DNA from 2 places in the Diaphorobacter sp. LR2014-1 genome. Region 2 is predicted to be linked to the other one. Evidence: riboswitches for the same ligand, from Rfam matches in the RefSeq annotation. Region 2 holds a riboswitch; the other holds the start of a gene.

Region 1 (3,399 bases), on a different contig from region 2:
ACGCCCGCCGACACCTCCCAACGCATCCTGCCTTCGCCATGACCGACACCATCGACCAACTCGCCCGCCTGGGCCATGCCCCCCATGCCCAGGCCGCGCGCCAACAGCGCGCCAAGGCCATCACCGCCACCCAGGCCTGCGAAGACCTGCTGCTCGCGCCCGCACTGCCCGGGGGCCTGGCGCTGGCCGAGCGCCTGTCCGTGGCCCAGGCCGTGGCGGCCGCCAGCGGCGTGGCAACGCTGGCCGACCATTACGGCGCGCGCCTGGCCGGCCTGCCAGCCCCGCTGGCGGATGCGCGCTGGCAAGCCATCACGCATTTCACGCAGCTGCTGGCCACGCAGCCCGCCGCGGCCGACCGCGCGGCCCTGCTCGCCCTGCCCCAGGCGGGCCTCGCCACGCCGGACGTGGTGCTGCTCGCGCAGCTCATCGGCTTCGTGGCCTACCAGGCGCGGTTGGTGGCAGGCGTGGCGGCGCTGGCCGCCCTCGGCCCCGCGGGCACCGCAGCCACGGCGGTCGCTCCCACCACGCCGGACGCGCCCTTCGTGCACCCCGCCAACCTGCCCCCGCCCGGCGAGCCGCTGCGCCTGGCCGGCTACACCAGCGAGACGCTGGACTGGAAGGCCTGGCTGCCCGTGGTGGACCCCGCAACCGCCAGCGCCGAGCAGAACGCCGTGCTGGACGCAAGCCACCCCAAGGCACGCACGTCGGACTTCTACCTCGTGCTGGCGCACCAGCCCCGCGTGCTCGCCGAGCGCTCGGAGGCGTTCAACGCCATCATGTACGCGCCTGGCGGCCTGCCGCGCGCCGAGCGCGAGGTGGCCACCACCGTGGTCTCGCGCATCAACGGCTGCGTGTACTGCGCGTCGGTGCATGCGCAGCGCTTCGAGCAGCTGGCCAAGCGCAACGACGTGATCGCGCAGATCTTCGCCGACCCCGACAGCGCCGGCACCAACGCCCGCGAACGCGCCCTGGCGCAGGCCAGCGCCGCGCTCACGCGCGCGCCCGGTGCATTCGGGCCGCAGCACATCGCGCCGCTGCGCGCTGCGGGCCTGAGCAACCTGGAAATCCTGGACACGGTGCACGCCGCCGCGCTGTTCGCCTGGGCCAACCGCCTCATGCTCAACCTGGGCGAAGCGGTCTACCCCTGAGCATGCACCCGGCGCCCCGCCCTGAGAGCGTGTTCATGGTCTGAGGGTTAGCCCGCTGGGGACGCCGCGCCCGCGCCGCTACGATGGCCGGCGCAGGAGAGCAAACGGCTGCATGCCGTTTCACCGAAGGCGCAAACTCCCATACACGCTCAGGTTCCGTACTGCACACCCACACAGCCGTCTGGAGAGCCGCCACGCCCGCCGTGGCGCACCGAAGGAGCAAGTGCCGCGCACGGTCCCGCGCGGCATGAATCTCTCAGGTACCAAGGACAGGGGGAGCGGCAGCCAGGCCATGTCGCGCCCGCTGTTCGCTATTTATTCAATAGCTGTTCGCGCGCGCCCTGCCTGCGCAAACCTTGAAAAAGGCTTGTCAACCATGCGCGTGATCGTTCTGGGCGCCGGCGTCGTCGGCACCACCTCTGCGTACTTCCTCCAGCAACTCGGCCACGAGGTCACCGTCATCGACCGGCAGGCTGTGCCCGGTGCGGAAACCAGCTTCGCCAACGGCGGCCAGATCTCGGTCAGCCACGCCGAGCCCTGGGCCAACCCCGGCGCGCCGCTCAAGGTGCTGCAGTGGCTGGGCAAAGAGGATGCGCCGCTCTTGTTTCGCCTGCGCGCGGACATGCGCCAGTGGCTCTGGGGCCTGCAATTCCTGCGCGAATGCACGCCTGCGCGCACGCGCCACAACATCGAGCAGATCGTGAGCCTGGGCAGCTACAGCCGCAGCACGCTGCAGCAACTGCGCGTCGACACGGGCCTGCAGTACGACCAGCGCACGCAGGGCATCCTGCACTTCTACACCAGCGCCCAGGAGTTCGACGCCGCGCTGGCGCCCGCCGAGCAGATGCGTGCGCTGGGCTGCCACCGCCGCGTGGTGGATGCCGACGAGGCCGTGCGCATCGAGCCGGCCCTGGCCCACGTCCGGCCGCAGCTGGCGGGCGCCACCTACACGGCGGAGGACGAGTCCGGCGACGCCCACCTGTTCACGCGCGCGCTGGCCGGCGTGGCCCAGGCCGCGGGCGTGCAGTTCCGCCTGGGGTGCCACATCACCGCGCTGCACCCGGCGGGCGGCGCCATCGACCATGTGGAGGTCACCAACGAGGCCGGCGGCTACGAGCGCGTGCGCGGCGACGCCTACGTGCTGGCGTTGGGCGCATTCAGCCCGCTGCTGGCCCAGCCCCTGGGCCTGCGCCTGCCGATCTACCCGGCCAAGGGCTATTCGGTGACGCTGCCGGTGCGCGACACGGCCGCCGCCTACCAGGTGAGCCTGACGGACGACGAGTACAAGCTGGTCTTCTCTCGCTACACCAGCGCGCAGGGCGACCGGCTGCGCATCGCGGGGACGGCCGAGCTCAACGGCTACGAGCGCGCGCTGAACGCCGTGCGCTGCGAAGCCATCGTGCGGCGCGTGGAGCAGCTCTTTCCCGGCGCGGGCGATGCGAGCCAGGCGCAGTTCTGGAGCGGCCTGCGCCCCGCCACGCCGAGCAACGTGCCGCTGATCGGCAAGACGCGCTACGGCAACCTGTTCCTGAACACCGGCCACGGCACGCTGGGCTGGACCCACGCCTGCGGCTCGGGCAAGTCCATCGCGCGCATCGTGAGCGGGCTGGAGCCGGAGCTGGACTTCGCGTTCTGCGGCCTGCCGCGCCCTGCTGCGGCGCCCCGCCCCGCCGTCATCGGCGTTTGAGCGGGCGCCACGATGCTATGCATTGCATAGCTGCTTGCGCTTGATGGACGGGCGCTAGGGCCTGCTCACACTATTTTTGCCAGATGCGTTGCGATCAAAAAGGGCCAGGCGCAAGGCGCCAAACGAAGCTGGGGTGCTACCCCAGCGAGGCTTGGCAACGCCGCGAATGGCCCTTTTTGATCGCAACCCGGAGGGAACGGAGTGAAAACCGCGCCATTCGTCGTTGCCCTCCTAGCCAAGGCCCCGGCCTTGGCGTCGTCACGCGCCTAGATTGGCGCGGTTTTCACGCCATTCGCACTGGCAAAAATAGTGTGAACAGGCCCTAGAGGCCAAAAAGGCTTATAAAGCCCCGTCCGGCGCGACGAACACCGTCAGCACGCCCGTGTAGCCATAGAGCCGGTGCGCGGCGATTTCGCCGCCGGCGAAGAAGCCCGCCAGGGGCACGTCGCCCAGCGCATGGCGCACGATCTGCAGCTCGGCGCTGGGCCCACCGAAGTGCGGCCCGCCGCGGCCCGAACAACTCACATACAGCGCACTGCAAATGCGCCGGCCGCCCGCCGGCTC
Region 2 (3,399 bases):
TGATCTCCACCATGGTGCTGTGCTTCGCGCTCACCATCTCCGTGGCCGTCTCCATCGGGCTGGCCTCCATCCTGGGCATCCAGGTGGCGAACGCCAACATGCTGATCTCCGTGAAGGAGATGTTCGCCTCCATCAACAAGTTTCCGCTCGCAGCCATTCCGTTCTTCATCCTGGCGGGCAACCTCATGGAGACCGGCGGCATCTCGCGACGGCTCGTGGAGTTTGCCAAGAGCATCGTGGGCGGCGTGCAGGGTGGCTTGCCCATGACCTGCGTGCTCACCTGCATGATCTTCGCGGCCGTCTCAGGGTCATCGGTGGCGACCACGTTCGCCATCGGCGCCATCCTGATTCCCGCGCTCATCAAGCACGGTTATCCCACCAGCTACGCGGCCGCGCTGCAGGCCACCAGTGCCGAGCTGGGTGTGATCATCCCGCCGTCGATCCCCATGATCCTGTACGGCGTGGCGGCCGAGGTATCGATCGGCGAGCTGTTCATCGCCGGCTTCGGCCCCGGCATCCTGATCAGCGGTGCGCTGATGCTGTTCGTCTGGGTGTATTGCAAGTACAAGGGCTGGGGCAAGCATGACGGCGACGGGCGCATGCCCTTCGGCCGCGCGCTGCTGCAGGCGGGCTGGGCACTGCTGATGCCAGTCATCATCCTGGGCGGCATCTACGGCGGCGTGTTCACGCCCACCGAGGCCTCTGCCGTGGCCGTGTTCTACGCGCTGGTGGTGGGCATGCTGATCTACCGCGAGATCCGCGTCGCGGACCTGTTCGCCATCCTACGCAAGTCGGCCATCTCGTCGGCGGTGATCATGTTCATCATTGCCAATGCGGGCCTGTTTGCCTTCCTCATCACGCGCGCTGGCGTGCCGGACGCCATCGGCCGCTGGCTGCAGGAGGTGCTGCAGTCGCCCGCGCTGTTCCTGCTGGGCGTGAATGCCGCGCTGTTCGTGATCGGCATGTTCATCGAGACCAGCGCCGCCATCATCGTGCTGGCGCCGATCCTGGCGCCGGTGGCCCAGCACTTCGGCGTGGACCCGGTGCACTTCGGGCTGATCATGGTGGTGAACCTGGCGCTCGGCATGATCACGCCACCCTTCGGCGTGAACCTGTTCGCGGCGTGCACGGTGGCGCGCATCTCTCTGGATCGCATCGTCGCCCACCTGCTGCCGTTCGTGGGCGTGGTCCTGCTGTGCCTCCTGGTCATCACCTACGTGCCATCGCTTTCATTGGCCCTGCGTGATCTCGTGTACGCAAAATAGATAGAATCCGTCCCGTCAGGAGAGAGTCCGCGCCCCTCAGGGCCGGGCCGCCGAAGGCGCAGGCAGCAGCCGAACGCTCAGGCAAAAGGACTGGCGACACGCCCGCAGGGATGCGGGTGTTTCCCTTGCTGGAGAGAGGCCGCAGCAGCATGCGGCCCACCGAAGGAGCAAGCCCCGTGACATGCCATGCAGGCGGGGTGAATCTCTCAGGTAAAGCGGACAGCGGGGCAAATCGGCGATCGAGAGATCGCTCCACCATTTGCCTTCGCCCATTGCCATGTCCGCCATGTCCGACCTGCTCACCACTCCCCTCAACGCCCTGCACATCGAACTGGGCGCCCGCATGGTGCCCTTCGCCGGCTACTCCATGCCCGTGCAATACCCCATGGGCCTGATGGCCGAGCACCACCACACGCGCACGGCGGCCGGCCTGTTTGATGTGTCGCACATGGGGCAGCTCAAGCTGGTCGGCCCTGACGCCGCTGCCGCGTTCGAGACGCTGATGCCCGTGGACGTGGTCGACCTGCCCGTGGGCAAGCAGCGCTACGGCCTGCTCCTCAATGACGAGGGCGGCATCATCGACGACCTCATGTTCTTCCGCATGGCGCAGGACGAGCTCTTCGTGATCGTCAACGGCGCCTGCAAGGTGGGCGACATTGCCCACATCCAGGCGCGCATCGGCCAACGCTGCCAGGTGATTCCCATGCCCGACCAGGCCCTGCTCGCGCTGCAGGGCCCACAGGCGGCTGCGGTGCTCGCGCGTCTGGCACCAGGCGTGGACAAACTGGTGTTCATGACCGGCGGGCATTTCGACATCGCCGGGGCGCAGTGCTTCGTGACGCGCAGCGGCTACACCGGAGAGGACGGCTTCGAGATCTCGGTGCCCGCCACGCAGGCCGAGGCCCTGGCGCGCACGCTGCTGGCCCAGCCCGAGGTCAAGCCCATCGGCCTGGGCGCACGCAACTCGCTGCGTTTGGAAGCCGGCTTGTGCCTGTATGGCAACGACATCGACACCACCACCACCCCGCCCGAAGCCGGCCTGAACTGGGCCATCCAGAAGGTGCGCCGTACAGGCGGCGCGCGCGCTGGCGGTTTTCCCGGTGCCGACAAGGTGCTGGCCCAGATCGACAGCCCGGCCACCCTCACGCGCAAGCGCGTGGCCCTGGTGGCGCTGGAGCGCGTGCCCGTGCGTGAGCACACCGAGTTGCAAAACGAGTCGGGCGAGCGCATCGGCGAAGTCACCAGCGGCCTGCTGGCCCCCACTGCCGACAAGCCCATCGCCCTGGCCTACGTAATGCCCGCCCATGCCGCCCCCGGCACCCGTGTGAACGCCATGGTGCGCGGCAAGGCCGTGCCCATGGAAGTGGCTGCCACGCCCTTTGTTCCCACACGCTACTACCGCGGCTGAATTCACCACGGCGAACTGCCACCGCGCCCAGGTCAGCCCGGCTACAGTGCGGGCTGACCACTCTCAAACCTTTTCCTTCCACCTCTTCTTCCCGGAGCCCCTCATGAGCATCCAGTTTTCCAAAGACCATGAATGGATCAACGCAGCCGACCCGGCCGCGGCCGTCGTCGGCATCACCGTCCACGCGCAGGATGCGTTGGGCGATGTGGTGTTCGTGGACCTGCCCGCGGTGGGCACCACCTTTGCCCAGGGCGACGTGGCCGGTGTGGTCGAGTCCGTCAAGGCCGCTGCCGATGTCTACATGCCCGTGTCCGGCGAAATCGTCGAGGTCAACGAGGCCTTGCGCGCCGACCCGTCCCTGGCCAACTCCGACCCGCTGGGCGCCGGCTGGTTCTTCAAGGTCAAGCTCAGCGACGCCGGCCAGCTCGCCGGCCTGATGGACGAAACGGCCTATACCGCCTTCGCCCAGAACGCCTGATGCACCCGCGGCGCCGTGCACACGGCGCCGCCGCACCGCCCCATCGCTCTTGAGACTGGTCCCTCGCCATGCAGATGCCCTCCCCCCTGCCCCTGGCGGCGCTCGAAAACGCCGCTGAATTCCTGCCCCGCCACATTGGCATCGACGCCGCCGACGAAGCACACATGCTGTCGGTGATCGGCGAGGCTTCGCGCCGCGCGCTCATTGATTCCATCGTGCCGCGCTCCATCGCGCGCCAGCGCCCCATG

What was found. A riboswitch is a leader RNA that binds a small molecule or an ion and turns the genes downstream of it on or off. The one in region 2 is predicted to bind glycine.
Region 1: another riboswitch for glycine. It lies ahead of BV908_RS10525 (D-amino acid dehydrogenase); the one in region 2 lies ahead of gcvT (glycine cleavage system aminomethyltransferase GcvT).

What each region holds. Positions count from the first base shown of each region.
Region 1 covers NZ_MTBE01000011.1:66,720-70,118, forward strand. The annotation lists gene BV908_RS10515 (NAD(P)/FAD-dependent oxidoreductase) at 1-42, shown strand, start outside; gene BV908_RS10520 (peroxidase-related enzyme) at 39-1,148, shown strand; glycine riboswitch at 1,320-1,431, shown strand; gene BV908_RS10525 (D-amino acid dehydrogenase) at 1,525-2,835, shown strand; gene BV908_RS10530 (FIST N-terminal domain-containing protein) at 3,175-3,399, opposite strand, start outside.
Region 2 covers NZ_MTBE01000043.1:13,047-16,445, reverse strand. The annotation lists gene BV908_RS19575 (TRAP transporter large permease) at 1-1,265, shown strand, start outside; glycine riboswitch at 1,272-1,364, shown strand; glycine riboswitch at 1,384-1,498, shown strand; gene gcvT (glycine cleavage system aminomethyltransferase GcvT) at 1,543-2,673, shown strand; gene gcvH (glycine cleavage system protein GcvH) at 2,777-3,151, shown strand; gene gcvP (aminomethyl-transferring glycine dehydrogenase) at 3,220-3,399, shown strand, end outside.